Regions from separate parts of the Rouxiella sp. S1S-2 genome, predicted to be linked through region 2. Evidence: predicted binding sites of a transcription regulator. Region 2 holds the regulator's gene; each other region holds the start of a gene.
What was found. Region 2 encodes Fur, which represses iron uptake genes when iron is present. Its sites were predicted from a motif close to ATAATAATGAGAACNACTATCAA; they were not measured.
Positions count from the first base shown of each region.

Region 1 (10,600 bases), 1.0 Mb from region 2:
GGACGGAGAATGCCTGACACTGTCCCGCATAAACCGCCGGACGAATCAGCCCGAAACGCGGTTCTGGCACGGCGTACTGCAACAGCTCACGCTGCTGTGCGACAGCTCAAGCGTTGAAATTTTCATTAATCAGGGTGAGGCGGTGATGTCCTCACGCTATTTTCCAACCTTACCCGCCCGTTTAACGCTGACAGGAAGTAAGCAGATTGCGCTGAGCTACTGGCCGTTGGCGAATTGCATGATAGAATAACCCTCTTGTCCGATAATAAAACGTGGCGCAGTGAAAAAGACAAAACGTATCACCATCAGTGGCATAGCCGAGCTTGCCGGTGTGTCAAAATCGACGGCCAGCCAGGTACTTAACGGCCACAGCAAAAAGTTTCGCATCTCCGATGCCACCCGAGATCGCGTGCTTGCTGTGGCGGCCGAACAACACTATCAGCCCAGCATTCATGCGCGTTCACTTAACGTCACGCGCAGCTTTACGCTCGGGCTGGTAGTACCTGAAATGACCAACTATGGCTTTGCGGCCTACTCCAACGAGCTAGAAACGCTGTGCCGCGAGAAAGGCATGCAGCTGTTGATTGCCTGCACAGATGAAAATACCAGCCAGGAAACGCTGGGCGTCAATAATCTGATCCAGCGCCAGGTCGACGGCCTGATTGTTGCGTCCAGCATGCTCAATGATGCGGAATACGTAAAAATCAGCCAACAGCTGCCGGTGGTGTTGTTTGACCGTCATATGCAAAATAGCGAGCTGCCGCTGGTGGTGTGCGAGGCGATTGAATCCTCTGCCGAGCTGGTTGCCCGCGTGGCAAAACACCATCAGGACGAGTTTTACTTCATTGGCGGGCAGCCGCGTATCTCCCCCACCCGCGACCGACTGGCCGGCTTTCAACGGGGGCTTGAGCGCGCTGGCGTGAGCTGCAAACCTGAGTGGATAGTTTATGGCAATTATCATCCAAGCTCCGGTTATGAGATGTTTGCTAATCTCTGCGCGCGTCTTGGGCGACCACCGAAGGCGCTGTATGTCGCCTCCTGCGGTCTGATGGAGGGCGTATTACGTTACATGAGCCAGCATAAGTTGCTCACCAGCGACATTCACCTTTGCGGCTTCGATGACCACTTTCTCTATGATTCGCTGTCGGTAAAAATTGACACCGTGGCGCAGGACTGCCGGGAACTGGCAATACACTGTTTTGAAATGGTCATCGACCTTATCGATGAAAAACAGCCAGAAAGCATGCATCGTTATCTTTTGCCGACGTTGCATTGGCGCCATGAGCAATCCCTTGAAGCATAAAAAAAGCGCCGAAGATTCGGCGCTTTTTTGCGACTGACTGATTGACGACGCTACTGACTTACAGCGCCATATCGCTCTTGGCAGGCGCGGGAGTGGTCGCTGGCTGTGCATCATTCGCTGCATCGGCCGCTTTCTGAGTCATCTGAATAACCGGAGGTTTCACCAGCTGCAGCGTGGCCGCAGTTTCATCCCATACGCGCTGAGTCAGCGCAGGGTCGTCATTCAGTTTTTGACCAAAGCTCGGCACGATAGCGCGAATTTTGCTCTGCCATTCCGCTGATTTAAACTCTTCTGGGAACAGCTTCTCCATCACGCTAAGCGCAATCGGTGCTGCCGTTGAAGCGCCTGGAGATGCGCCCAACAGGGCGGCAACGGTTTTCTGCTGATCGGTCACGATTTCGGTACCCAGCTTCAGAACACCGCCTTTATCCGCATCTTTCTTGATGATTTGCACACGCTGACCGGCCTGGATAAGTTTCCAGTCTTCTTTCTTGGCATCAGGATAGTACTCTTTCAGCGAAGCGAAGCGATCGTCGTCACTCAACATCACCTGACCAATCAAGTACTTAACCAAGTCAAAATTGTCCAGACCTACGTGGGTCATTGGCATCACGTTGCGGGTAGTGGTGGTGCTCAGCAGGTCAAACAGTGAACCGTTTTTCAGGAACTTGGTCGAGAAGGTGGCGAATGGCCCGAACAGCACCACGCGCTTGCCGTCCAGGTAGCGGGCATCCAGATGCGGTACTGACATCGGAGGTGCGCCCACTGAAGCCTGTCCGTACACTTTTTCTTGATGACGGTTGGCAATTTCCGGGTTTTCAGTCACCAGGAACGATCCCCCCACCGGGAAGCCCGCGTAGTTGTCACCTTCAGGAATACCGGTTTTTTGCAGCAGTTTCAGTGCACCGCCGCCTGCGCCAATAAACACATACTTGGCATCAATCTCACGTTCTGTGCCGCTCTTCACGTCTTTGACCGTCACGTGCCATGAGTTATCGGCGTTACGTTTGAAGTCGGTAACTTCTGAAGAGGTTTCGAGTTTGAAGTTGCTGTTTTTCTTGAGGCTGCCGATCAGCTGACGGGTGATTTCACCGTAGTTGACGTCAGTGCCTACCGGCGTCCAGGTCGCGGCAACTTTCTGCTGCGGGTCGCGCCCTTCCATAATCAGCGGTGCCCATTTCTGGATCTGGCTATGATCGGTAGAGAATTTCATGCCCTGGAACAGCACGGTTTTTTGCAGTGCTTCATAGCGCTTGTTCAGATACTCGACGTTTTTATCGCCCCAAACGAAGCTCATGTGCGGTGTAGAATTGATAAACGAATGCGGATCGTTCAACACGCCGTCTTTAACCTGCGAGGTCCAGAACTGACGCGAGATCATGAAAGCTTCGTTGATCTCCAGCGCTTTGCTGACGTCAATGGTGCCGTCCGGACGCTCAGGCGTATAGTTCAGCTCCATGTTGGCGGAGTGGCCAGTACCGGCATTGTTCCAACCATTGGAGGACTCAAGCGCAACGCCGTCGAGTTTCTCAACCATGAGCTGTTTCCAGCTTGGCTGCAATTCTTCCAGCCAGGTTCCTAACGAGGCACTCATGATGCCGCCGCCGATGAGCAGCACGTCTGTTTTCTCTGGTGAGGTTTCAGCGTGAACCGCTGAACACACTAACAGTGCTGAAAGAGAGAGCGTGGGAAGCAGTTTTTTCGCTTTGTTCATTCCGAGTCTACACTTTGTTATTGATGGTCGTTAAAAAAGTGCGTGGAATTTAAGATATTGTTACCGATAAGTTAAAGTTTTTTTAGTTTATTAACTAATGATATTGGTTTTATGTTTTTTTAGTTACAAAAGAGTCAGCGCTCTTTGTCCCCTCCTCGCCGCTAAAGTTGCGCGTTATACTGCGCCCAAAGCCCGGGTGATGTTTCACAACACGCCAGCACCCTAACCCACTCGATTTGAACAGTTATGATGAGCCAACCACAGCAGCGAAATCCAGTGCAAAAGCGCCCGATCAAACTCAGTACTCTGATGACCCTCATGGTCGGTGCAGTTATCACCACCGTGCTCCTGAGTGTGCATCTTTTGTATAATGCACAGATAGATAACTTCACCCGCATGCATATGCAGGATAAGGCGATGGCCGTGGCGCGCACGCTGGCATCCTCTCCTGAGATTCAGCGCGGGCTCACACTGCCGAGCGAAAACAACCTCATCCAACCGATTGCCAACGCGGTGCGAAATCGCGATGGCCTGCTGTTCATCGTGGTGATTAATATGGACGGCATCCGTTACTCTCACCCCAATCTGCAAAATATCGGCAAGCATTTTGTCGGTGATGACTTTATTCCCGCGCTGAAGGGCCACGAAAACGTCTCAGTTAATCACGGCGTACTGGTCGAGGCGCTGCGAGCATTCACGCCGGTGTACAATGACGCAAACCAGCAAATTGGCGTGGTGGCGGTGGGGATTTCGCTTGATGACGTCGCCCAGCAAATCACTCAAAGTCGCTGGAATATCTTTTGGACTGTGCTGTTCGGTGCGGTGGTCGGCCTGCTGGGTATTCTGATTCTGGTCCGGCGATTAAAGCATATTCTTTTCGGACTTGAACCGTATGAAATTTCCACCCTGTTTGAGCAGCGCCAGGCCATTCTCGAGTCAATCAAAGAAGGCGTCATTGCCGTTGACCAGCACTCCCGCGTCACGCTTATAAACCAGGCCGCGCGCCAACTGCTACGTGAAACCTCCAGCGAGGCGCCGCTCACCGGCGATGCCATCCCCGAGTCGTCTATCATGCTTAGCCATTTACACGAGGCTTTGCATCACGGCAAAGCCTGGCATGATGAAAAACTCAACGTGCGTGGTCGTACGCTTATCAGCAATACGGTGCCGGTGCGCAGCGGACAACAGATTATCGGCGCGGTGTGCACCTTTAGAGACAAAACCGAAATCAGCCAGCTCGGTGAGCGCCTCGACGGCATGGTAAACTATGTTGATGCCCTGACTGAGCGCTCCCATGAGTTTATGAACAAGCTGCACGTCATTTTGGGTCTACTGCACATGAAAAATTATACTCAGTTGGAGGCGTTTATTCTTCAAACCGCCAACAATTACCAGACTGAAATCGGCCTGCTGATGCAGAAGATCAAGTCACCGGTGATTGCCGGATTCCTGTTGAGTAAAATTAATCGGGCATCGGACAGCGGACATCAGTTAACGCTTAACGATGCCAGTCTGCTGCCGGACAACGGCAGCGACGAACAGGTCGCAGTACTCATTACCGTGCTGGGAAATCTGATTGAGAATGCGCTTGAAGCACTCGAGCATCAATCGGAGGGTGAAATTGACGTCATGCTGCATTACCAAAACGGCTGGCTGGCCTGCGAGGTCAGCGACGACGGCCCAGGTATTTCAGCAGAACAACTCGCGGCGATTTTTGACAAAGGCGTATCCTCTAAGGGCAGCGATCGCGGTGTGGGACTGTTCCTGGTTCAACAGCAAACAGAAAGTCTCGGCGGCAGCGTAAGCGTAGAGTCGGAGCCGGGGGTGTATACTCAGTTCTTGATACAGCTTCCGTGGGGAAGAGGAAATACACATCAATGATCAATGTATTAGTAGTAGATGATGACGCGATGGTGGCGGAGTTAAATCGTTGCTACGTTGAGCAGGTCGCAGGATTTCGCTGCTGCGGCACGGCATCTACCCTGCAGCAGGCAAAAGACAAACTCGCGCACGGCCATCCGGCAGTGGATTTAATCCTGCTCGACATCTATATGCAGCAGGAAAACGGCTTGAATTTACTGCCAGAACTGCGCAGCGCAGCGCGTTCAATCGACGTGATTATTATTTCGTCGGCGGCCGACGCGGCAACGATTAAAAGTTCGCTCGACTACGGTGTGGTCGACTACCTGATAAAACCGTTCCAATTTTCGCGTTTTGAAGAGGCATTAAAAGGTTGGCGGCACAAAAAACGCCTGATGGACAACCAGCCATTTTATCAGCAAGCGGACGTTGACCTGCTGATCCACGGTAACGCCCTGACGGCCGACGAGCAAACGCGGTTACCAAAAGGTTTGACCCAGCAGACGTTGCGCACGCTGTGTCAGTGGATCGACAAACATCCGGAAAGCGAATTCTCTACCGATGAGCTGGCGACCGATGTCAGTATTTCGCGTGTTTCCTGCCGAAAATACCTCATTTGGCTGGCACAGATGAACATCCTTTTTACCAGTATTCACTACGGCACTACCGGCAGACCGGTGTATCGCTATCGCCTACAGCCCGAATTTCACCCCCTGCTGCTGCAGTATTGCCAATAATAATTCCCGCCTCGCCAATAAAAAAGACCCGTTACACCGTAACGGGCCTGCTCAATCAACTTTGTCATTAGGGATCAAAACAGTGTGCGTTATTTCAACGCAATGCGCGCGATGCCGTCCCGGCCTTTGGTCGAGCTGTCTTTGTTAAAGTCTTGCTTGAGGGTCACAAACAGCGTCTGCCCGTCTTGTGAAACCAACAGGCTGTTGGGACGCGTGTCGAACGCCCAGCTGTTTTTCACTGCATAGGTGGTGGCATCCAGCTGCAGCACTTTCTTCGACTCGCGCTGGCTGAGGTAAATCTCGTTGCGTTTGGCATTGAATTTAATACCCAGCGCGTCGCCCTCAATGCGCTTGATAACCTTGCCCGTGCGCTCATCAAAGACCAGTGTCGCTTTGCCTTTAGAGTCGTCAGTCACAAACAGGCGGCCGGTTTGCGGGTCTTCTGCCAGATTAAGGAACAGGTAGGATTTGCCGTCGTTGGCCGTCCAGCGCTTCTCGATTTTATGGCTGTGCGGATTGATGACTAACACTTCGCCGCCGCCGTTGGCCGCATAAATACGGTCGGTAACCGGTGAATAAATAATGCCCGTTACCCATTTCCCAGCATTCGGAATGCGCTTTTTCAATTTCAGCGTCTTGGCATCAACCACCCAAATCACGCCAGAATCCGCGACACCGCCGACGTAAAGCGCCCCGGCATGCCAGTAAATTTCACGCGCCGGGACGGGATCACCGTCTTTGGCTTTTTCATTGAAGTTCATGCGTTGCATTACTTTGCCGCTCTTGGCGTCAATTTTCGAAATGCCGCCGTCCAGCGTATTGGTGGTGTAAATCAGGCTGCTGTCGGGATTTTCGGCCAGTGCGAAGTTTTTCAAATCAGTGTGTGTTTCACCTTTGGTGGCCAGCGTTGTAGGATCAAGACGATAAATAATACCGCCGTTTACATCCTTGAATGACTGGGCGCTAGCGACATACAGAGTATTGCCTTCGGCGGAATAAGCCATCTCATACAACCCGTCCCCCAATATGCGCTGCGAAATCTGTGCATCAACCGGTTTTGCCGCAGCCGGTGCAACCACCGGCGTAGCCGCCTGTTTTGCCGGTGCCTGGCAGGCAGAAAGGCTGAAAGCGGCAACAACCGCCAGTGCGACTGCGGCCTTACGCGGACTGAACAAAGATTTCATTCTCAACTCCATAAGTGGATTTACGGCTTCCTTTTCACCCTAGCGGCAGAAGAAAGCTGATAAAAAGAATGAGAATCATACGCATTACAATAATTTTAGTAAACGTCTTATCGTGCCCAAATGCGGGCCTACCCTGCCGTTAATCCTGCAATATCCTTATTAATAACAGGTTGTTACATTTTAGACGTAAACTTACTCAGAAATTTTAAAGCAAATCATTATCATTTCCATTCTCAATAATATTTTATATTTCACGGTAATCATTCATGCTTTTCAACAGCAGGGAACGCAGCACGACGCTGCGCGAGGCGGCATTCAAACACACTTTCCCCCTTACTTTAGTGGCATTAGCGGTGCATGTGCTGGTCAATCCGGCGCTGGCACAGGCGGCCGAAATCACTCTCAGCGCGCCCTCAACGCCTGATGTGATGGTGGTCAATGCCGCGAATGATGACTCCGGCGGCGACCAGCAGGATTACAGCGTAAAAACCACCACTGCGGGCACTAAGTTGCTGCTGACTCCTCGCGACGTGCCGCAGTCGTTAAGTGTTATCACCCAGCAGCGCATGCAGGACCAAAACCTGCAAACGGTGGGCGACGTACTGAATAACACCACCGGCGTCTCGCCTTATATTTATGACAGTGAGCGCTCAAGCTATTATTCACGTGGGTTTATTATTAACAACTACACCTTCGACGGCATTCCGACCTCCGTTAATAATGTGTGGAACTTCGGTGATGCCGGTGATGACACGGCCATTTATGACCGTATTGAAGTGGTACGCGGCGCGACCGGACTGATGACCGGTGCGGGAAATCCGTCGGCTTCGGTGAACATGGTGCGCAAGCAGGCCGACAGCAAAGATTTTACTGGCAATATCAGCGCCAGCTACGGCAGCTGGAACAAACAGCGCTACGTGCTGGACGTCTCTGGTCCGCTGAATCAGGAAGGGACAGTGCGCGGCCGCGTGGTCGCCGGTTATCAGGACCAGGACAGCTGGCTTGACCGCTACCACAGAAACAAAAAGTTTATTTATGGCGTGGTGGACGCCGACGTGAGCGACAGCACGACCCTCTCCCTCGGCTACAGTTTCCAGGAAGACCACACCGGCAATCCGACCTGGGGCGGACTGCCAAGCTGGTATAGCAACGGCAATCGTACTCACTACAGTCGCAGTACCAGCCCGTCGGCAGACTGGGCGCACTACGATATCAACTCGCGCAAAATTTTTGCTAATCTCACGCACAACTTCGACAACGGCTGGAACTTCCGCCTGAATGCGACGCACGCCGAATCAAAGTTCGACGACAAGTTGCTTTATGCCGAAGGCTTCCCGGATGAAATCACCGGTGAAGGGGTCAGCGGCTATGGCAGCAAAGACCGCGGAACCCGCAGGCTAGACTCGGTGGACACCTACGCCAGCGGGCCGTTTGAACTGCTGGGCCGTCAGCATCAGATGGTGGCAGGCGTGACCTACAGCCGTCAGCACAATGTCTATTCGAGCGCCGCAGCGGACATCTCCAGCGACGACATTGGCGATTATAATAATCTTAACGGCAACCTGGCCGACCCTCAGTGGAGCGACTGGGAGCCGGTTTCCGACGACATTGTGCGTCAAAAAGCAGTCTACACCGCCCTGCGCTTCTCACTGACCGATCCGCTTTCTCTGATCGTTGGCGCACGCTATACCCAGTACAGCACGATGGGCACCAGTGCAGAGATGACGAAAAACAACATCACGCCCTACGCTGGCGTAGTTTACGACATTAACGACACCTGGTCGGCCTACGCCAGCTACACCTCTATTTTCCAGCCGCAGTCCTACCGCGACGAATCAGGCAACTATCTCGCCCCGACCACCGGTAAAAACTACGAGACCGGCCTGAAATCGGCCTGGCTGGATGGCCGACTCACCGCGACCTTCGCCGTGTTTCGCATCGAGCAAGACAATTTAGGTCAGGAGATAGACGGCGGATTCGTCAACGGTACCAGTGAGCAGGCCTACTACGCGGCAAAAGGCGTGGTGAGCAAAGGTGCAGAGTTTGAGCTTAACGGCGCGGTTACCGACAATTTGCAGATGACTTTCGGCGCGACCCGCTATGTGGCGACCGACGCGACCGATGGCCGCCCGAATGCGTTTGTTCCGCAAACGACCTTCAAGCTGTTTAGCCGTTATACCCTGCCAATGCTGCCGCAGTTGACCGTCGGCGGGGGTATAAACTGGCAAAACCGCACCTATCAGGACGCCGTCGCACCTTCTGGAGATACCGTGCGCATCTTCCAAAGCAGTTATCCGCTGGCGAGCCTGTTTGCCCGTTATCAAGTGACAAAGCAGCTTGCGCTACAGGCCAACATCGACAACCTGTTTGACCGAACGTATTACAGCTACTTGAGCGATCAGGGCGTGTATGGCGAACCGCGCAGCGCCACTGTCAGCGTGTCATACTCATTCTGATTGAACGGCGAGAGGGAGCTAAAGCAAATTAATGGATATCGCCCCCTCTCGCGCCAAGGCTAAATACGCTTAAAAATCAGAAAAAAATCTCTGACATATTAATTTAATAATTTAAAACTATACCGCACTGTACAGTTTTGTTAGTTTACTTATCTCCCCAAGTTCATGCATAAATTCCTGCGTTGGGTATCGACATCCAGGCACTTTATTTCACCTTTTAAGGGCACATTAATGATCGAAGATAGCACCCTTGGTCCACAGACACCGGAGAGTGTTCTGGCATTGGAAGAAGATGGACGCATTGATGGAAAAATCGCGCTGGTAACCTGCGCAGGGGGTGGGGTTGGAAGAGTGCACGCTATGTTGTTGGCATCACGCGGCGCGTCGGTGATTGTCGCCGACCACAGTCTGAACGACGGCGAACAGACCGCCGATGATATTCGTTCAGCGGGAGGACGCGCCATTGCTGTAGCGGTGGATATTACGGTTAAATCTCAGGCACGGATGTTGGCTAAATATGCCAGCGGAATATTTGGCGAGCTGGATATTTTGGTTAATAGCGCCGGTTCAGCGTATATTCTACGCGACATTGAAGGGCAGCATGACGGCCACCTTGAGACATTGTTTACCTATAATGTCAGTGCCCCACTCTGTGCGGGTAATAAACGCGTTTGTGCTGGGTGACAGGTAGACATTCCTATGCCTGCTTTAGCGCCCCCTCGGCAGTGGGAAATAATCACCACTGCCGCGTGAAACACTGTCTCTAAATCAAAAATAGTGCGTTCAATATATATCGCTAGTGCTCTTGATCGCAGAAAGACCGAGGTTGGATCTAAAATCTTCCCCGAAATAGTCTTCATCAATCAGTTGTCTTTTTCTAAGCTCCGGTAATAATCCGTTTAGCAATAAATCCTCCTGATCGGGCTGACCTAAGCCGTGCAAAGAAATAACGTCAAGCACGCCTGCGCGATAACGCTCTTCGATAGCATCTGCCAGGGTTTCAGGGGTTCCCGCCACGTACCAATGGCCCGTTTCCTGCGCCTGAATAATCAATTCCCTCAGCGTAAGTCCCTGCAGCGCAAAGCGTTTAAAAATGTCTGCCCTGCCACGACGACGATTAATTAATCCCACTTCTGGCAAAAACTTAGGCGGAATGGGCTGATCCAGCGCGAAGTCACGTAGGTCAATCTCACCGCCCAGCATATCAGCCACCTTCAGCTTGCCCTGCTGGTAGTCGATCCGTTCATGCTTTTCACGCAGACGCCGCGAAACGTCGGTCGCACTTTCACCAATCACCGAGTGGAACGAATTCATGATTAACGGCTTATTCTCATGACGGCCGTAGG
Region 1 is NZ_WFKL01000001.1:3,186,885-3,197,484, forward strand. It holds gene GA565_RS14745 (sucrose-6-phosphate hydrolase) at 1-250, shown strand, start outside; gene GA565_RS14750 (substrate-binding domain-containing protein) at 281-1,303, shown strand; gene mqo (malate dehydrogenase (quinone)) at 1,362-3,017, opposite strand; gene GA565_RS14760 (sensor histidine kinase) at 3,264-4,898, shown strand; gene dcuR (two-component system response regulator DcuR) at 4,895-5,614, shown strand; gene GA565_RS14770 (YncE family protein) at 5,704-6,798, opposite strand; gene fhuE (ferric-rhodotorulic acid/ferric-coprogen receptor FhuE) at 7,065-9,254, shown strand; gene GA565_RS14780 (SDR family NAD(P)-dependent oxidoreductase) at 9,486-9,938, shown strand; gene GA565_RS14785 (NtaA/DmoA family FMN-dependent monooxygenase) at 10,038-10,600, opposite strand, start outside.
Region 1: a site for Fur is predicted at 6,867-6,889, ahead of fhuE (ferric-rhodotorulic acid/ferric-coprogen receptor FhuE). Genes of this name have one in related genera too.

Region 2 (10,600 bases):
ATATGCCAATATTATTGGCTGGGCCGACGTACCTGCCTGGCCGCATCCGGCGCTGTTTATTCGCGGCGGACTGTCTAATTACATACAAGACAGTTACCGCGACGCCATTATGCGCCAGTTTCCGCAGGCCAGAGCACACGTTGTCGCGGGCAGCGGACACTGGGTGCATGCCGAGAAGCCGGACGCGGTGCTGCGCGCCATTCATCGCTTCATTGATGAACAATGAATGCGCAACGCTAACTAAAATTTACCTCTACCGCGCGCAACTGTTCAAAAAAACCGCTAATCATAATAACTTAGCGTGTAATTAGGGGCAGTTAGGCGTTGTGGAGGGATATACGCTAGGGTATGATTGCGCGCTGTAATTTTGCCCCTGCGGCGGGTCGGTTATCTCCCGCGTTTGAGGTAAATTGGGTTAGGGTTTATTAGCCCGAAATGTGTTAACCACTTCATCTGAAAAGGGCCTGGCCGCTTTTCGATGTAACTTCCCTAGTTGTACCGCTACCTATGGCAAAAGAACAACTGGATCGCACGACGCTTGATCTGTTCGCAGACGATCGCCGTCCGGGACGTCCAAAAACAAATCCGCTTTCTCGCGATGAACAGCTTAGGATTAACAAGCGTAATCAGCTTCGCCGTGACAAAAACAACGGTTTACGTCGCGTTGAGCTGAAAATTAATGCCGAAGCCGTGGATGCGCTTAATAAGCTGGCGGAACAGCAAAATATCAGTCGCAGCGAGCTGATTGAGCAGATGCTGCTGTCTCATCTGAACAATCAGGAAAGTTAGTCATCGTTTGTGATGCGGGCGGGTAACCCTAGCGGTTATCCGCCGTTGCGTTTCTCCGTCTTTCCGCAAGTGCAAGAACACACAAAGGCGATAACGCTCGCCTGAAATGCCCGTTAGACTGTAGGGCATTAGAATTAGGGTCGTATTAAAACCGTGCTGCATTAATCAGAGTTGGGATGAGAATATGTTCTCAGCCCGTCGAGTTTGCTATTATCTTGCGCAAACTGAATCGCATGCCGCGGACGAAAAAGCAGACTCGATGAGTCTATTGAAGAACAAGAGGTTAGATAAGCTTATGGCAGTAGTAGGTATCTTCTTTGGTTCCGACACCGGAAACACCGAAAACATCGCAAAAATGATCCAGAAGCAGTTGGGTAAAGATGTTGCTGACGTGCAGGACATCGCCAAAAGCAGCAAAGAAGATCTGGAAAAATACGATATTCTGCTGCTTGGCATCCCAACCTGGTACTACGGTGAAGCACAGTGTGACTGGGACGACTTTTTCCCAACGCTGGAAGAGATAGATTTTGAAGGCAAGCTGGTTGCGCTGTTTGGCTGTGGCGATCAGGAAGATTACGCCGAGTACTTCTGTGACGCGATGGGCACCGTTCGCGATATTATCGAACCACGCGGCGCCGTGATTGTTGGCCACTGGTCAACCGAAGGTTACGGTTACGAAGCGTCTAAAGGCATGGCGGATGATACTCACTTCATCGGTCTGGCCATCGACGAAGACCGTCAACCTGAGCTGACAAACGAACGTGTCGACGCTTGGGTTAAGCAAATTAGCGAAGAATTAAGCCTTTCAGAGATAATCGGCTAATCCCACACAAAGGCTAAGGCCCTGAATCGTTGAGGTTAAACGCGAAAGGGCCAAACTATCACTGAAATTAACAATTTAACGTCTACAAAATTGTAACTTTCAGCTGTATCAAGGTACACTTACATTATCTGTTTTTATCGTTTTGGCTTTTTTATCGCCCGTTTGAAGGGTGCGAACGATGTTTGTGAACAGCCCACCGTTTTCATTAACGTGATTAGCATAGTGACAGGACTAAATCCGCATGACTGACAACAACACCGCACTGAAGAAAGCCGGCTTAAAAGTCACGCTTCCGCGCCTGAAAATCCTGGAAGTGTTGCAAGCTCCGGCAGGTCATCACGTCAGTGCGGAAGATTTGTACAAAGAACTGATTGATATGGGCGAAGAGATTGGTCTTGCCACGGTTTACCGTGTTTTGAACCAGTTTGACGACGCCGGCATTGTTACCCGTCACAATTTTGAAGGCGGCAAGTCAGTATTTGAACTGACTCAGCAACATCACCACGACCATTTGATCTGCCTCGACTGCGGCCGCGTTATTGAGTTCCGTGACGAGTATATCGAAGGCCGTCAACGTGAGATTGCCAAGGCACACGGTATTAAACTCACCAACCACAGTCTTTATCTTTACGGCCATTGCGAACTTGGCAACTGCATCGAAGATGAAACTCTGCATGGTAAAGGCTGATATTTTGCCCCAGCGCTGTCGCTGAGGAACAAAAGAGTATTCGCCTATAAAATGACCGCTGAAAAGCGGTTTTTTTATGCCTGGAATTTGATGCGGAAGAGTTGGGGATTAGCGTAGATCCCCCACTCCTGGAGCCGGGGATCTCACGCTTATTGATCAGACGACTGGCTTACTTTCCCAGTTGTCACGCAGCCCGACGGTGCGGTTAAACACCAGGTGCTCGGCACTGGAGTAAGTGCTGTCGGCGCAGAAATACCCTTCACGCTCAAACTGCAGACTCACTGCGGCCTGTGCGTTTGCCATGCTCGGTTCAACAAACCCGTGGGCAATCACCAGAGACTCTGGATTGATAGTGGTCAGAAAGTCTTCTGCCTGAGCCGGGTTAGCGACGCTGAACAGGCGGTCATACAAGCGGAACTCGGCCGGTTTACCTTCGCTCGCAGACACCCAGTGGATCACGCCTTTGACTTTACGGCCGTCGGCAGGGTCTTTACTCAGGGTATCAATGTCATAGCTACAGAAAATAGTGGTGATATTGCCTTCGGCATCTTTCTCGATGCGTTCGGCTTTAATCACGTACGCATTGCGCAAACGCACTTCTTTCCCCAGAACCAGACGCTTGTACTGCTTGTTGGCTTCTTCGCGGAAATCAGCCTGATCGATGAAGATTTCAGCGGTAAATGGCACATCACGCGAGCCCATTTCTGGCTTGCTCGGATGATTTGGCATTTTTACCCACTGAACGGCATCACCGGTAAAGTTCTCAATAATCACTTTAACCGGATTGATCACCGCCATCGCACGCGGCGCGTTTTCGTTGAGGTCGTCACGAATGCAGGACTCCAGCGCGGCCATTTCAACGTTGTTATCCTGCTTGGTCACGCCGATACGACGACAGAACTCGCGAATTGACGCCGAGGTATAACCGCGACGACGCAGGCCGGATACCGTTGGCATACGCGGGTCATCCCAACCTTCTACAATCTTGTCGGTCACCAGCAGGCTCAGCTTGCGCTTGGACATGATGGAATATTCAAGATTCAGGCGTGAGAACTCGTACTGACGCGGATGACAGGCGATGCTGATGTTGTCGAGCACCCAGTCATACAGACGGCGGTTGTCCTGGAACTCCAGCGTACACAGCGAGTGAGTGATCCCTTCCAGCGCATCGGAAATGCAGTGGGTGAAATCGTACATCGGATAGATGCACCACTTAGTGCCGGTCTGATGGTGGTCGGCAAACTTGATGCGATACAGCACCGGATCACGCATCACGAAGAATGGCGACGCCATGTCAATTTTTGCGCGCAAGCACGCGGTGCCCTCGGCAAACTCGCCGTTGCGCATTTTGGCAAACAGGTCGAGGTTCTCTTGCACAGTGCGATCGCGGAACGGGCTATTTTTACCCGGCGCCGTCAGGTTACCGCGATATTCGCGGATCTGATCCGGAGACAGTTCGTCAACGTAGGCCAGGCCTTTTTCAATCAGCTCAACCGCATAGTGGTGCAGTTGATCAAAATAGTCGGAAGAGTAATGAACCTCACCGCTCCACTCGAAACCAAGCCACTGAACGTCTTTTTTAATAGACTCGACGAATTCGATATCTTCTTTCACCGGGTTGGTATCATCAAAACGCAGGTTGCATTGGCCCTGGTAGTCTTGCGCGATGCCAAAGTTCAGGCAGATCGATTTTGCGTGGCCAATGTGCAAATAACCATTTGGCTCAGGCGGGAAACGGGTCACGACAGAAGCGTGTTTTCCCGATGCCAGATCTTCATCAATAATCTGACGGATAAAATTTGTTGGGCGGGCTTCAGCCTCACTCATTGTTCATTTCCTCTACGCGAACGAAAGCTCGAAAGACTAACCGCATATGTTCCAACAAGCCACGCTGGGAAACAACCCTTATGTGCCAAATTTGAATTTTATAATAAAAAAACGGGAAGAGATTGCTCCCTTCCCGCCGCGGCGCTTAACTCACGCCGATATTTTTTAACAATATGACGTTATTTGGACTGGATCTCGTACAGCTTGCTTTCGCCCGCGACCACAGTCTCTCCCGCCAACAGCGCAATGCCTGCGTAATCTTCCATGTTACTGACTACAACCGGGCTTATCATTGAACGCGCATTGCCGTTCAGATAGTCCAGGTCTAGCTCCAGTACCGGCTGACCCACGCTCACCGTTGCACCCTCTTCAACCAGACGGGTAAAGCCTTGACCGTTAAGTGCGACGGTATCGAGTCCGATATGCACCACAACTTCAGCTCCGGATTCGGTTTCCAGACAGAAGGCGTGGTTAGTATTAAAGAATTTAACGATAACGCCGTTTGCCGGAGCAACCACCGTTTTACTCGTCGGGCGAATCGCTAAACCTTCACCTACCGCACCGCTGGCAAAGGCTTCATCAGGCACCTCAGACAAGGCAACAACTTCACCGGTAATCGGCGATATCAACGTTTCAACCACAACCTTTGGCGTATTGGGTACAGCCTGAGGTTTAACGTCTGCCACTGGCGCAGCCGTTGGCGCTGCGGTTGCTGCCGCTATTGGGCCGGTCGCAATCACCGTACGCATTGCAGCAGCAATGCTTTCGGCACGGGTACCGACAATGACCTGTACAGTTTGTTTATTCAGACGGATAACGCCAGACGCCCCCAGACGTTTTGCCAGCACGTCGTTAACCTGTGCAGAGTCTTTAACGTTGAGTCGCAGACGCGTGATACACGCATCGATGCCTTTGAGATTATCAGACCCTCCCAGCGCGCTGACATAGCTTAACGCGAGTTGGCTCATCCCTTCTTCCGTATTGCTGTTGGTGTCCTGAGTGCCCGTCTCTGCAACATCGTCTTCACGTCCCGGCGTTTTCAGATTGAACATGCGAATAATCACAGTGAACAACACGAAGTAGATGATGAAGAAAATCACCCCCATCACCAGCAACATCCATACGTTTTTGCTCGCCGCCGGCAGGTTGTACATCAACGCATAGTCGATTGCGCCCGCCGAGAAGGAAAACCCAGCGTGGATGCCAAGCGCCGTTGCGATGTACAGGCTTATCCCGGTCAACACGGCGTGGATTAGATACAGCAACGGAGCCAGGAACATGAACAGGAATTCAAGGGGCTCGGTAACACCGGTCAGAAACGCAGTCAGTGCCACCGACATCAGCATACCGCCGACCAATGGACGACGCTCTTTAGGGGCAGCGAAGTACATAGCAAACGCCGCGCCCGGCAAGCCAAACATCATGATCGGGAAGAAGCCGGACATAAACATCCCTGCGGTGCCGTCACCCGCATAGAAACGGTTGATGTCGCCGTGGAACACTGCGCCTGCCGCGTTGGTGAAGTCACCAATCTGGAACCATGCAATGGTGTTAAGAACCTGATGCAGACCCGTAGGGATAAGCAAACGGTTAACGAAGCCGAAGATGCCTGCACCGAATGCGCCAGCGCCCACGATCCACTCGCCACCGGCGCGGATAGCATCCTGAACAGGCGGCCATACGTAACCAAAGATAGCGGCCAGAATCAGACAGAAAAATCCGGTTGCGATAGGAACAAAACGTCTGCCGCCGAAGAAACTGAGGAAGTCAGGCAGTTTGATATCAGACCAGCGGTTGTAAACCATACCGCCAACCAGACCGGTGATAATGCCCGCCAACACACCCATATTTATCGCTGGGTTGATGGTAATCATCGCCTTAGTCAGAATGAAATAACCAATACCGCCTGCCAGGGCTGCAGCACCGGCACTGTCTTTTGACCAGCTTGATGCCACACCAATGGCGAAGATCAATGCGAGGTTATCGAAAACACCGCCACCGGCCTGTGCGATGAACGGCATATTGAGAAGGTCAGGCTGACCGAAACGCAGCAGGAGTGCGGCGACCGGCAGTACGGCTATCGGCAGCTGAAGCGCTCTGCCTAAACGCTGAAAGAATCCAAGTATATTCAATTTTTCCCCCTATTCGCCCTCGGGCGAATCACCAAAGTAGTTTAATTAGTATGTTGTACTACCTGTTTTAAAACGGCTTAAAACCTGACTCACCAACGTCATACTGCGGAGTGTAAAAAAATTAATTCGTATCGCAAATTAAAACCTCATTATTTGTGATTTTTATCACCAAAAAGTGGTCTTAACAAGCCATAATGCTAGTCAACACCCAAAACTTATTTTATCATTAAAAAAATCTAGGCGGCACGATGCCAATCGTCAGTATTCGTCACCGCGCTTTTAATTCAATGCGGGCCGCGCGTAAAACGTTTAAATTCTTTACCCAGCGCCAAGGCGAAGGGTATACCCAGTATATTCGGTTCTAAAAACTTAAGAGGTGTACGATGAGACTTATTCCACTGAATACTCCAGCAGAAGTCGGCAAATGGGCTGCGCGTCATATTGTTCAACGTATTAATGCGTTTAAACCTACTGCCGATCGTCCATTTGTTCTCGGTCTGCCAACCGGCGGCACCCCTCTCGAAGCTTACAAACATCTTGTTGCTATGCATAAAGCGGGCCAGGTTAGCTTCGAAAACGTGGTAACCTTCAACATGGATGAATATGTTGGACTGCCGCAGGAACATCCGGAAAGCTATCATACCTTCATGCACCGTAATTTCTTTGACCACGTTGATATTAAAAAGGAAAACATTAACCTTTTAAACGGTAATGCCCCAGACGTTGACGAAGAATGCCGCCAGTACGAAGCAAAAATTAAGTCTTACGGCAAAATAAACCTGTTCATGGGCGGCGTTGGCAACGACGGGCACATCGCTTTCAATGAACCGGCCTCCTCACTGGCTTCGCGCACCCGCATTAAAACGCTGACCCACGACACTCGAATCGCTAACTCGCGCTTCTTCGACAACGATGTTTCTCAGGTACCTAAATTTGCCCTGACCGTTGGCGTGGGTACGCTGCTTGATGCTGAAGAAGTGATGATTCTGGTTATCGGCCACGCCAAAGCGCAGGCGCTTGCAGCGGCAGTCGAAGGAAATATCAATCATATGTGGACCATTAGCTGCCTGCAGTTGCATGCTAAAGCCGTCGTCGTATGTGACGAGCCGTCCACCATGGAATTAAAAGTAAAAACGGTTAAATATTTCACCGAGCTTGAAGCAGAAAACGTGAAAGGCCTGTAATTTTTGGATTTTTTAAATCGAATAACGTATTTCCCCTGAGTCATTGACGTCGCAACGAGACCATTAACAGCGTGGCGGCGTCAAACAAGCACGACGGGGAAAGGAGGGGAAGAGATGTTTGCACTGATTAACGGTCGGATATATACCGGCCATGATATTCTGGATAATCACGCGGTGGTGATTGCTGACGGGCTCATTGACCGAGTTTGTCCGGTTGAAGACCTTCCGGCAAACATAGAAACGCGCAGTCTGGAAGGCGCATTCCTTGCCCCGGGATTCATCGACCTGCAGCTTAACGGCTGTGGCGGCGTGCAGTTCAACGATTCGCTGGAAGCCATTTGTGTCGAAACGCTTGAAATCATGCAGAAGGCCAATGAAAAATCCGGCTGCACCAGCTATCTGCCGACCTTAATAACCAGCAGCGACGCGTTCATGAAGCACGGTATTCAGATCATGCGCGACTATTTGGCTAAATATCCGAACCAGGCGCTGGGTCTTCATCTTGAAGGCCCTTACCTGAGCCTCGAGAAAAAAGGGACGCATAATCCGGCGTTTATACGCAAACCCGATGCAGCCATGATCGACTTCATCTGCGCCAACGCCGACGTAGTGACCAAAGTCACGCTGGCGCCAGAGCAGGTTGAGAACCACTTTATTCGCCAGCTTACCGATGCGGGTATTATCGTTTCTGCCGGTCACTCCAACTCGAGCTACGAGCAGGCGCGTGAAGGTTTTGCCGCCGGTATTACCTTTGCTACTCACTTATATAATGCCATGCCGCCGATTTCAGGTCGTCAACCTGGGTTGATGGGCGCGATTTTTGATACTGCAGAAGTCTATACCGGTATTATCGTTGACGGGCATCACGTTGCCTGGCCGAGTATCCGTAACGCCAAGAAACTTAAGGGTGACAAGCTGGTATTGGTGACCGATGCCACAGCGCCAGCGGGTGCCGACATTGAAGAGTTCATTTTTGCTGGTAAAACAATATACTATCGAGATGGGCTTTGTGTGGATGAAAACGGCACCCTCAGCGGTTCTGCGCTGACGATGATCCAGGCGGTACAAAACAGCGTTGAGCACGTCGGGATTGCACTCGACGAGGCGATTCGCATGGCGACCCTTTACGCGGCGCGTGCTATTGGCGTTGAAAAAACGCTGGGCAGCATCGAAGCGGGTAAAGTGGCCAACCTCACCGCTTTCACTCACGACTTCAAAATAACAAAAACGCTCGTCAACGGTGACGAGGTGTAATCGCAGAGAGTAATGAATGAACACAGGCGGGCAGGCACAAATCGGTAACGTTGATCTGGTTAAGCAGTTAAACGGCGCTGCCGTTTATCGCCTGATTGACCAGCAAGGGCCTATTTCTCGAATTCAAATCGCAGAACTTAGCCAGCTTGCACCCGCCAGTGTGACCAAGATTTCTCGCCAACTGCTGGAACGAGGTCTGATTAAAGAGGTCGACCAACAAGCATCGACCGGCGGACGGCGCGCGATTTCCATCATTACTGAAACGCGGCCGTTTCAAACCGTGGCGGTTCGTTTGGGCCGCAACGACGCCACCCTCACCCTTTACGACCTGAGCGCCAAACCTCTGGCTGAACAACATTATCCCCTGCCTGAACGCACGCAGGAGACGTTGGAAAACGCGCTGGTTTCTGCCATATCCCAATTTATTGAACTTAACCAACGCAAAATCCGCGAACTGATCGCCATTTCGGTGATCCTTCCCGGCCTGGTTGATCCCGTAAAAGGCGTCGTGCGCTACATGCCGCACATCAGCGTTCACAACTGGAAATTGGTCGATATTCTTGAAGCAAAATTCAAAGTTACCAGCTTTGTAGGCCACGATATTCGCAGTCTGGCGCTGGCTGAGCACTACTTTGGTGCAACCCGCGACTGTCAGGACTCCATTTTGGTTCGTTTACACCGCGGCACCGGTGCAGGCATTCTGGTAAACGGCCAAATATTCCTTGGCAGTAACGGCAACGTCGGTGAAATTGGGCATATTCAGGTCGATCCGCTGGGCGAACGCTGCCACTGCGGTAATTTTGGCTGCCTTGAAACCATCGCGGCTAATTCAGCGATTGAAAACCGCGTGCGCAACCTGCTCACGCAGGGTTATGCCAGTAAACTGTCGCTGGATGACTGCTCCATCGGCGCAATTTGCAAAGCGGCAAACCGCGGTGACCAACTCGCCTGTGAAGTCATTGAGTACGTCGGACGTCATCTTGGTAAAAGCATTGCTATTGCCATTAACCTGTTTAATCCGCAGAAAGTGGTGATAGCAGGTGAGATAACCGAGGCTGAGAAAGTGCTGCTTCCGGCGCTGCAAAGCTGCATAAATACTCAGGTATTGAAAGATTTTCGTCGAAACCTGCCTATCGTGACCTCTGAACTGAATCATCGTTCAGCCATTGGTGCTTTTGCTCTGGTCAAGCGGGCAATGCTCAACGGCGTGCTGCTACAGCGCCTGTTGGAAAGCTCAGCTCATTAGGCTTAAAAGATTTAATTCGATGCCCCGTTGTCTTAAAGACCGCGGGTGTCTACCCGTTGCATAAATGATGCAAAAGTCTGGCCGTGAAAAGAATAGGTTAACATGACAATTAAAAATGTAATTTGTGATATCGACGGCGTACTGCTGCATGACAACACGCCGGTTCCCGGTGCTGATCTTTTTCTGGCGCGCATTCAGGAACAGAAAATGCCGCTGGTGATCCTCACCAACTACCCTTCGCAGACGGCGCAAGACCTGTCCAATCGTTTTGCCTCGGCCGGATTAGACGTGCCCGAAAGCGCCTTTTTTACCTCGGCGATGGCGACCGCCGATTTCCTGAAACGTCAGGAAGGTAAAAAGGCCTACGTGATTGGCGAAGGAGCCCTCATCCACGAACTGTATAATGCCGGATTTACGATTACCGACATTAATCCTGATTTCGTTATCGTCGGCGAAACGCGGTCATATAACTGGGACATGATGCATAAAGCAGCCTACTTTGTGGCCAATGGCGCACGTTTTATTGCTACCAACCCTGACTATCATGGCCACGGTTTTGTGCCCGCCTGTGGCGCGCTTTGTGCACCGATTGAAAAAATTACCGGCCGAAAGCCGTTCGTGGTCGGCAAGCCGAGCCCGTGGATAATCCGCTCGGCG
Region 2 is NZ_WFKL01000001.1:4,193,735-4,204,334, forward strand. It holds gene ybfF (esterase) at 1-226, shown strand, start outside; gene ybfE (LexA regulated protein) at 508-789, shown strand; gene fldA (flavodoxin FldA) at 1,085-1,612, shown strand; gene fur (ferric iron uptake transcriptional regulator) at 1,854-2,300, shown strand; gene glnS (glutamine--tRNA ligase) at 2,457-4,127, opposite strand; gene nagE (PTS N-acetyl glucosamine transporter subunit IIABC) at 4,307-6,259, opposite strand; gene nagB (glucosamine-6-phosphate deaminase) at 6,643-7,443, shown strand; gene nagA (N-acetylglucosamine-6-phosphate deacetylase) at 7,558-8,697, shown strand; gene GA565_RS19245 (N-acetylglucosamine repressor) at 8,714-9,943, shown strand; gene GA565_RS19250 (HAD-IIA family hydrolase) at 10,046-10,600, shown strand, end outside.

Region 3 (10,600 bases), 2.6 Mb from region 2:
GATGATTTTGGGTGATGACGGTAAAAAGCTGTCCAAGCGTCACGGCGCAGTGGGTGTTATGCAGTATCGCGACGACGGCTATCTGCCTGAAGCGCTGCTGAACTACCTGGTGCGTTTGGGATGGTCACACGGCGATCAGGAAATCTTCAGCGTTGACGAAATGAAGGCGATGTTCAGCCTCGACAACGTCAGCAAGTCTGCCAGCGCCTTCAACACTGAAAAGCTGCAGTGGCTGAACCATCATTATATTAACTCCCTGCCGCCGGAGTACGTTGCTACCCATTTGCAGTGGCACATTGAACAGCAGGGCATCGAGACCCGCAACGGTCCTGAACTTGCCGACCTGGTAAAACTGCTGGGTGAGCGCTGTAAGACCTTGAAAGAAATGGCTGAATCTTGCCACTACTTCTATCAGGATTTTAGCGAGTTTGACGAAGCCGCAGCTAAAAAACATTTGCGTCCCGTTGCACGTCAGCCTCTGGAAGCCGTGCGTGCCAATCTTGCGGCCATCACTGCCTGGACACCTGAAAACGTGCATAACGCGATTCAGGGCACCGCAGACGAATTAGGTGTGGGCATGGGCAAAGTGGGTATGCCACTGCGCGTTGCCGTTACCGGCGCAGGCATGTCTCCGGGCATGGACGTTACCGTGCACGCTATCGGTCAGAGCCGCACACTTTCTCGCATCGACAAGGCGTTGGTTTACATCGCCGAGCGAGAAGCTCAGGCTTAAGTCCTGCTCATTATCACACCTAATCTGGCCTTAAACGCCAGATAGACAAAAGGCCAGTGGAGCGATCCACTGGCCTTTTTTAATCAATCTTCAAAAGTGTTTAGCGAGACTGAGAAGTCGACTCTGCTGATGCCGCCGTTGGACGGTAAGCCATAAAGTACATCAGGCCTACGAATCCAGCACCGCCCACCGCATTGCCCAGGAATACCGCTACAAAGTTAGGGAAGTACTGTGACCAGCTCAGGGCCCCGGCGAAAATGGCGGCCGGAATGATAAACATGTTGGCCACAACGTGCTGGAAACCGATGGCGACGAACGCCATAACCGGGAACCACATGCCAATAACTTTGCCACCCATCTCTTTACTCGCGAAAGCCAGCCACACCGCCAGACACACCAGCCAGTTACAGCCTACGCCGGAAATGAACGAATGCATAAAGTCAGCGCTGACCTTAGCCTGTGCCGTTGCAACGGTTTTTGCCAGAAATACGCCTTCGGTCATACCCAAAACATGGCCGAAGAAGTAGGCCACGGCGATGCTGCCGATAAGGTTGGCAACGGTCACCCAGAACCAGTTGCGCACGACGGCGAACAGGCTGATTTGACGTGCAAACCAGGCCATTGGCAGGGTCATCATATTACCGGTCAGCAGTTCGCCGCCCGCCAAGACGGTGAGGATCAGACCAACCGGGAAGACTGCCGCGCCCAGCAGGCCGCCAAATGAACCCCAGGCTGCAGGCAGTGTCCCTACAACATGCAAGTCAAGCAGGAAGCCTATAGCGATAAAGGCACCAGCAAGAAAACCAAGGATAAGCAAATTGGCTACGGACGAACGACTTTTGCTCACACCGGCCGCAACGGCGAGTGAAGCTATCTCTTTAGGTGAATACAGGGACATGAGTAGGCTCGAATAGTGATTGATAATTGTTATAAAGCGATTGAAGTTTATTATGAGAATTCTCTGAGAACAAGATGCCTTAAGCACCTCGTTAACGGTTCGTTAATAAAGAGGCCACAGTTTGTAAGGGAAATGCGTAATGGGATCAATTAAGTGGCGGGAGAATGTTTGCTCTCAAATGATAAGGCAGAGTTGGCCGTGTGCGCATCTTTTGTTCAAGGTAAGTGAAAAATCGCTTTCGCAGCCAGTATTTGGCGTCTTTTTCAGCGCTTAATTACATAATCAAATTTAGCCGTTGACAGGCTAGGCGGGGTTTCATATTATGCGCCCCGTTCACAAGATTTAATGTGTCTGGAACGGGGGTATAGCTCAGCTGGGAGAGCGCTTGCATGGCATGCAAGAGGTCAGCGGTTCGATCCCGCTTATCTCCACCAATCTTCTTCTCAGAGCAGGTTGGTCGCTTACATCTTCCCAAGATGTAAGCAGAAGACAGTAAATCGGAACACCCGTGGGGGTATAGCTCAGCTGGGAGAGCGCTTGCATGGCATGCAAGAGGTCAGCGGTTCGATCCCGCTTATCTCCACCAAATTTAAAGAACCCGCTTCGGCGGGTTTTTGCTTTTCTATATTCTGCTTTTTAGTTTCCAGAACTTCCCTTAGCGCTATTTTGCGCCCATAAAAAAAGGCGCCGAAGCGCCTTTTCATACAGTTTCTGCCGATAACGTTATGCCAGTACCAGACCGGCGATAGACGCAGACAGCACGCTCACCAGCGTTGAACCGTACAGCAGTTTCAGGCCGAAGCGAGAGACCACGTTACCTTGTTGCTCGTTCAGGCCCTTGATTGCACCAGCAACGATACCAATCGACGAGAAGTTGGCGAACGACACCAGGAACACCGACAGAATACCGACGCCGCGCGGTGACAGATCGTGAGCGACTTTCTGCAAATCAAGCATCGCAACGAACTCGTTGGAAACCAGCTTGGTGGCCATGATGCTGCCAACCTGCAGCGCTTCGTGGCTTGGAACACCCATCACCCATGCGAACGGATAGAAGACATAACCAAGCACACCCTGGAAGCTGATGCCAAACACAGTATCAAACAGGGCGTTCAGGCAAGAGATCAGCGCAATAAAGCCGATCAGCATGGCTGCAACGATAATTGCTACTTTGAAACCGGCCAGGATATATTCACCCAGCATTTCAAAGAAGCTCTGTCCTGCGTGTGCATTGGTCATTTGCAGGTCTTCTTCACCCTCAACCTTATAAGGGTTGATCAGTGAAAGAACGATGAAGGTACTGAACATATTCAGGATCAGCGCCGCAACAACGAACTTAGGTTCCAACATGGTCATGTAAGCACCGACAATCGACATTGAAACTGTCGACATTGCCGTTGCGGCCATGGTGTACATGCGTTTTTCAGACATTTTGCCCAGAATATCTTTATACGCGATAAAGTTTTCTGACTGACCAAGGATCAGCGAGCTCACGGCATTAAAGGATTCCAGTTTTCCCATACCATTGATTTTAGACAAAATAGTACCGATTATGCGGATAACTACCGGCAGAATGCGGACATGCTGCAGAATACCAATCAGTGCAGAGATAAAGACGATTGGGCACAGTACATTGAGGAAGAAGAACGCTAATCCTTTTTCGTTCATGCCTCCAAATACGAAACCTGTCCCTTCTGCTGCGAATTTCAAAAGCTTTTCAAACAAGTCTGAGAAACCTTTTACAAAACCTAATCCAATTTCTGAATTAAGGAAGAAATAGGCTAATAAGACTTCAATGACCAATAACTGAACAACGAAACGTAAACGAATATTTTTACGATCACGACTCACCAGTAAGGCCAGTACTGCGACAACGGCTAATGCTAATACAAAGTGCAGTATTCGGGACATGTGTGCTCCAAATTTGAGGCAGGCAATATTTCGACGGACATTTTATGTAACACGTACATAAAAAATGTGATATCTATTGCAAATATAGGAATTAAGCTGATAAAAAGCAACATTTCCAGCAACATAACACGAAAAGTGAAGATGTTAAGAAAACGACGCATAGTTGGATTTATTGTGCTAGGTTTATTAAAAGCCGTAGTACGTCCCGAGTATTCTAAAAAGTCTGTATTAGGAAAGCGAGTCATCATTGGTTCTTTTGGCTTCTAACGCATGAAACCTGTCTGTTTTACTTAGCTGCTTGTTCCCTATCAGAGAAATAACCAAGGTCTATCTAAATGCGCTTGATAATCATTCTCAATTGTTTATTATCTCTATAAGCGCAATAAATGTAAGGGTTAACTGATATGTTGAATAGCCGAGCTGAGTCCTCCCGCCGTTCTTCCAGGAAGATAAAGCTTTCTTTAATGGGGCCTGCTTTCATTGCCGCCATTGGCTACATCGATCCGGGTAACTTTGCGACCAATATTCAGGCAGGAGCCTCGTACGGCTATCAACTGCTGTGGGTGGTGGTTTGGGCAAACGTGATGGCGATGCTGATTCAGCTGATGTCTGCCAAATTAGGCATAGCTACCGGCAAGAATCTGGCCGAACACATTCGCGACCGCTTTCCCCGGCCCGCCGTTTGGGCTTATTGGGTTCAGGCCGAAATTATTGCAATGGCAACTGATTTGGCCGAGTTTATCGGCGCGGCCATTGGATTTAAACTACTTCTGGGTGTGTCCCTGCTGCAAGGGGCGGTGCTGACCGGTATTGCGACCTTTATTATTCTCGGCCTGCAAAAGCGGGGTCAAAAACCACTGGAACTGGTGATTGGCGGTTTGCTGTTGTTTGTGGCGGCGGCCTATCTTGTCGAACTGTTTTTCTCTCAACCCAAAATGCTCGAGCTGGGTAAAGGCATGCTGACCCCGAGTCTGCCGGACAGCAACGCCGTGTATCTTGCCGCCGGCGTGCTTGGCGCAACGATTATGCCGCACGTTATTTATCTGCACTCTTCCCTCACGCAGCGCTCAAGCAAATCCTCTAAAGAGCAGCGCTATTCTGCGACCAAGCTCGACGTGGCGATTGCCATGACCATTGCAGGTTTCGTTAATTTGGCGATGATGGCAACGGCGGCGGCGGCGTTTCACTTCAGCGGACATAAAGGGATTAGCGAGCTTGAAGACGCCTATCTAACCCTAACACCTTTATTAGGACACGCGGCGGCAACGACGTTTGGACTGAGCCTGGTTGCAGCGGGACTTTCATCTACCGTGGTGGGTACACTGGCGGGGCAGGTGGTGATGCAGGGATTTGTGAAGTTTTATATTCCTCTGTGGGTACGTCGCGCGGTGACAATGGCGCCATCGTTTATCGTTATTCTGCTTGGAATGGACGCCACAAAAATACTGGTGATGAGTCAGGTATTGCTGAGCTTTGGTATTGCACTAGCCTTGCTGCCGCTGCTGGCATTTACCGGCAATCGCGAGCTGATGGGCGATATGGTCAACTCAAAGGCCATGCAGTGGGCCGGACGCGTTATCGTGGCGATCGTCATAGCCCTGAACGGTTATCTGCTGATCGGTATGCTGAAATAAAGATTGGGAGTTAAACGAATTAAAAAAGAGGGCACTGTGAAGTGTCTTTTTTTGTATTAAAGTGAATATGAAACCTGCTTTTTATGGTAAAAACAGCGGAGCTGGTCTGTTGGTAAACGTTATCCTCACATTGACACCTTTTTTTAGTGCTTTTAAGATGTTGGAACTCAATTTCGCTATTAAAAAGGATTAGGACATCAATGAGTAAATGTTTTTATTCAAATTCTGAGAAAAATGCTCACATCAAGATGTCTTTAGAAAGACGATTGGTTAAATATGGTGAAATAAGTTATGTCTATGGTGTGATGAATAAGAGGGATATGGATGAGATGTTAATTATCAGTAACTTCCCAAGTGGGATTATTGATAATTATCTTTCTAATAAATATCAAAATATTGATCCTGTCATTATCAATGCACTTAATCGCATCTCGTCTTTTGGGTGGGATGAAAACTTGGGAATCAACTCTCAGTGGACGGTTAGAAGGCTTATTGATGCAATAAAAAATTATGATATTATTCGCGGCCATGCTTTTGTACTCCACGATCATAAAAATTGCTTGGCCACATTAGTATTGTATATAGATAAACTATTAATACCTTATATAGATAAAGTCATCTTTAAGTATAGAGATGAAATTCAAGGGCTGTTGATTTACATCCACGAAATGCTACTCGAAAGCTACCAAGAGGAAAGGCAAGTAACAAAAAATATACTTTCCACCCGTGAGGCTGAAATACTTTACTGGAGCAGTACAGGAAAAACCTATGCTGAAGTGGCAAGAATTTTAATAATTACCGTTAGTACTGTTAAGTTTCATATGGCAAATATCGTAAAAAAAATGGGAGTAAAAAATGCAAAGCATGCAATTAGCTTAGCAAATGAGATTGGCATTGTTTATCATCCATTGATGAGATGAATTTTAGAGTCTATGTCTTATCTTAAATCTTTATTAATAGTTCACAAAGCATGCCTGTTTTATATGTGTTAAATAGCGTGAGTGATATTGCCTATTTAAATGCATTAAACTCAATGCTTGATAAAGATAATTTACCCTGTTACGCCGAGTGTACAAGGTTTAGTACAAGGACCTTGCTCAGACGATGGGGATATCGTGATGCTGGTTCCCCTTTGCACATTGATGGCTTCCCTAAACTTTTCCCAATCTGGCGAGAACCTAGAGGGATCACCGGCGTTAATTAACTGAAAAAAGTGGGTTCTAAGGACGCTATTTTACTCTAAGGTTTGAGTGATTTATTGACACAAGCGTAATTTTTCCCTTGCTAAAACGACCTTCTATAAATAAAAAATCCGTAACCTTTAAGAGGCTACGGATTATTGTAATCTTTCACACTACGCAGTGCGCGAGGGTCATAAGGCGATTAGTGGTTATTGCCGCCAGGTCCGCCCTGAGGAGGACGGTACTGACCACCTCCGCCGCCTTGGCCGCCTTGGCCACCACCGCCGCCGTGACCACCGCCACCGCCGTGACCACCGCCACCGCCCTGACCACCACCGCCGCCGTAACCACCACCACCACCACCGTGACCGCGATCTGGGCCTGGGCCACCAGGACCGCCGTGACCGTAGTTAGGGCCACAGTGGAAATCTGGACGAGGGCCCGGACGGTCGTTGCGGTGATTATTCCACCAACCGCCGTCGCGCCAGCGGCCACCGTCCCAATAGTAGCCACGGTCGTTGCGGTGACCATAGTACTCGTTACGGTGCTGCCACCAGTATGGAGAGCGCCAGTCATACCCGTCCCAGTAGTAGCCGCGGTTATCGCGCGAACCAATATTGATGGACAGGCCAGGAACGCTGATGCTGATGCCGTCAGCGTGAGCCGGCATTGTGGCTGGCAACAGGCCGAATAACAGGGCACCCAAAGCAATTTTTACAACGGGTAATGTTTTCATCGTGTTTCTCCATTCAACCTTATGCCCGACTTCTTTCATGCCGCAGGGGGCGTTTAGCGCTTTACTGAACAATGAAATAATTGGGGCTGCATTAATTCGTTAGTTAACGTTTTCAATAATGACAGTTATAAGGTGTAAACGGGGGGTAATCTATTGCCTGCAATCCTGTTTTGATTGATTTACCCTGTTTAACGATTTACTTACAGTAAGCCCTGGAAAGCTTTTTTTACAGACTTACTGTATTGAGGGTAAGCGGTTACATTAGAATTTTTTCAATGTCACTGATTTCTTGCTCACTTAATTGCAAATTATTCAAACTGTTTACCGCATCATCAATTTGGCTGGTTTTGCTTGCACCAATCAATACTGATGTCACGCGATCGCCTCGCAACACCCACGCCAGCGCCATTTGAGAAAGCTTTTGTCCACGAGCCAGCGCGATGTCATTGAGCTTGCGCACTTTTTCCAGCTTTTCAGGGGTAATCTGATCGGCATTAAGGAACGTGCTGCTGCTGGCCGCGCGCGAGTCTTGAGGAATACCCGCCAAATAACGGTCGGTCAATACGCCACCGGCCAGAGGAGAGAAGGCGATAGAACCTACGCCGTTTTGCTGTAGGGTATCGAGCAGGTCAGCCTCAACCCAGCGCTCAAACATCGAGTATTTAGGTTGATGAATCAGGCAAGGTGTCCCGAGTTGCTTAAGTATATCAAAGGCCTGCTGCGCCAGTTCGGCAGGGTAGTTTGATAAGCCGATATAAAGCGCTTTCCCCTGGCGGACGATAAGATCCAGTGCTGACATGGTTTCTTCAAGCGGCGTATTCGGGTCGGGACGATGGTGATAAAAGATATCAACGTAGTCCAGACCGAGCCTTTTGAGGCTTTGATTCAGACTTGCCACCAGATATTTTTTTGAACCCCAATCGCCGTACGGGCCGTCCCACATGGTGTAGCCGGCTTTAGAGGAGATAATCAGCTCGTCACGCCACGCCAATATGTCTTCACGCAGGATGCGGCCAAAATTCTCCTCCGCCGAGCCCGGTGGTGGCCCATAGTTATTCGCTAGATCAAAATGCGTGATCCCGTGATCAAAAGCGTGATGAATCAACTCTCTACTCGTCTCAAAACGCGTCGCATCACCAAAATTGTGCCACAGGCCCAATGAAATAGCCGGAAGCTTAAGACCACTGTTTCCAAGGCGCCGATAAAGCATATTTTCATAACGAGCGGGGCTGGCTTGATAAGACATAGGGATCCTTGTGCAAGGGTAATATGAGGTAAAATAGCGTTTCAGTGTATGCGCTTTCACTCTCATTTTCAGATGTCTCGATCACACCCGCCACTCTTTTTTAATAACAAAGGAAAACTCTTAACACTGCGCTAGCTCATCAACACCGGCTTATTGACCTTGTAAGAGTAAAGGATCCAGCAGGTTATCTATAAACCACCGACCAGCAGGACCTGGTTGATTGTTTTTAGACCACACAGCATCAATTGATATCAGTTTTGGCCAGCCTCGCAGCTCAAGTTCGACCAATTTATGATGACCAAACTGCGCCACCATCCATCGAGGCAGTAGAGACCAGCCAAAACCCTGCTCGGCCATTTCAAGCAGCATCAGATAACTCGGTGCCGACCAGGTTTGTCCCTGTGCCTGAGGTTTCTGCTGCCTGCCGTAGGTTTGCAGGCAGAGCTGCCGGTAGGTATTGAGACTCTCGTGCTGCAACGTTTTCAGGGTGGCTAGCGGATGCTTTTTCGCGACAAAAAGCGCCATTTCTGTTTGGTCAGGCAGCCTGGCATAGCCAATATCCGGCGGATAATGCTGCTGAACCTCAAGCATGCCTATGTGTGCTCGGCCGGTTTGCAGCAGATCTATCACGTCTTGGTCTTCGGCAATCAAACACTCGAATTCAATATCAGGATAACGCTGCTCAAAACGGCCCAGCAGCATTTCGTAATGCGTAGGCTGATAAGTGTCAGAAAGGACAAATGTCAGTCTGGGTTCACTTTGAGTGGATAAACGGACGGCCAATTCATCAAGTTTTTCACTGGCCGCCAATATTGCCTGAACGTGGGTTAATACCCGCTGACCCTGAGGCGTTAAGCTGGGTTGACGGCTTTTGCGGTTAAACAGCGTAATGCCTAAATCGACCTCAAGATTTGCCACGGCGGTGCTGATACTTGACTGACTTTTATGCAGTTTCCTGGCAGCAGCAGAAAAAGAACCACTGGCCGCAGTTTCTACAAACGCCAGCAGTGCTTCCGGAGAATAACGCATAACATATTTCCTCAAGAGAAAATGACAGTTCAACCCATCTATTTTATCGATACTTACTATCTTTATTCTATCTCTATTTTAGATGAAAATGACGCCAATCTGACCGTGAAGGGTCACTGTTAAACATTGGAATAGGATAGGCAGGTCAAAATGTCATCGGTAAAAGCCTCAATGAAGGCCAACAAAAGTCTCTCTGAGCGTATTTTTCACGCTGTCGGTTTCGAAGCGCTGGCGCTGATTATCTGTGCACCCACCGCCGCCTGGATAATGAACAAATCCATTTTCGACATGGGCGTACTGGCGCTGCTGCTCTCTACCACGGCGATGGTATGGAACGTGGTCTACAACAGCGTTTTTGATTATTTCTGGCCGGTAAGCCGAGTAACGCGCAGTTTTCCTATCCGCGTTTGCCATGCACTGGGGTTTGAAGGCGGATTTATTCTCTTCGGCCTGCCAATTGCCGCCGGATGGCTTCAGATTAGCCTGATCGACGCCTTCGTGCTCGAAATTGGCTTTTTCCTGTTCTTTTTGCCGTACACCATTGCCTACAACTGGCTCTACGACACCCTGCGCCAGCGTTGGATAAGCAGAGATAAACGGGCATCAGTGAAGCCACAGGCCAGCAGTCGTTAAACAGTCACAGTGGGCAAATCTGTTGGCTTGTTTGTGCCATCAGGCTCGGTTATGTTTGTTCGACGACTTAATTTTATGCAGTAGCGAAGGACAAGCACATGAAAACCCTGGGCCTGATTGGCGGCATGAGCTGGGAATCTACTCTGCCTTACTATCGAACCATCAACGAACAAATCAAACAGCAGCTTGGCGGGCTTCATTCTGCCAAGCTGGTGCTTTTTAGCGTTGATTTTTATGAGATTGAGCAACTGCAAGCGCAGGGCGACTGGGAAAAGGCGGGGCAAGTGTTGGGCGAAGCGGCCAGGTCTTTAAACAAGGCCGGTGCTGAAATTATTGTAGTGTGCACCAATACTATGCATAAAGTGGCCGAGGCAATAGAGCGTATCGGCGGGCTGCCGCTGCTGCATATTGCCGACGCCACCGCGAAGCCGATTATTGAGCAGAACCTAAGCCGAATCGGCCTGTTGGGTACCCGTTTTACGATGGAACAAGCGTTTTATCGCGGCCGATTGCAGGCGCAGGGCATAGACGTGCTGACACCCAATGAGGAAGATCGCGCCATCGTGCATCGCATTATTTATGAAGAGCTGTGCCTGGGG
Region 3 is NZ_WFKL01000001.1:1,592,368-1,602,967, forward strand. It holds gene gltX (glutamate--tRNA ligase) at 1-733, shown strand, start outside; gene GA565_RS07390 (formate/nitrite transporter family protein) at 834-1,631, opposite strand; tRNA gene GA565_RS07395 (tRNA-Ala) at 1,990-2,065, shown strand; tRNA gene GA565_RS07400 (tRNA-Ala) at 2,142-2,217, shown strand; gene GA565_RS07405 (NupC/NupG family nucleoside CNT transporter) at 2,355-3,542, opposite strand; gene GA565_RS07410 (Nramp family divalent metal transporter) at 3,947-5,176, shown strand; gene GA565_RS07415 (LuxR family transcriptional regulator) at 5,377-6,096, shown strand; gene GA565_RS07420 (DUF2502 domain-containing protein) at 6,560-7,093, opposite strand; gene mgrA (L-glyceraldehyde 3-phosphate reductase) at 7,350-8,339, opposite strand; gene GA565_RS07430 (LysR family transcriptional regulator) at 8,490-9,368, opposite strand; gene GA565_RS07435 (multidrug/biocide efflux PACE transporter) at 9,519-10,001, shown strand; gene GA565_RS07440 (aspartate/glutamate racemase family protein) at 10,100-10,600, shown strand, end outside.
Region 3: a site for Fur is predicted at 3,884-3,906, ahead of GA565_RS07410 (Nramp family divalent metal transporter). Genes of this name have one in related genera too.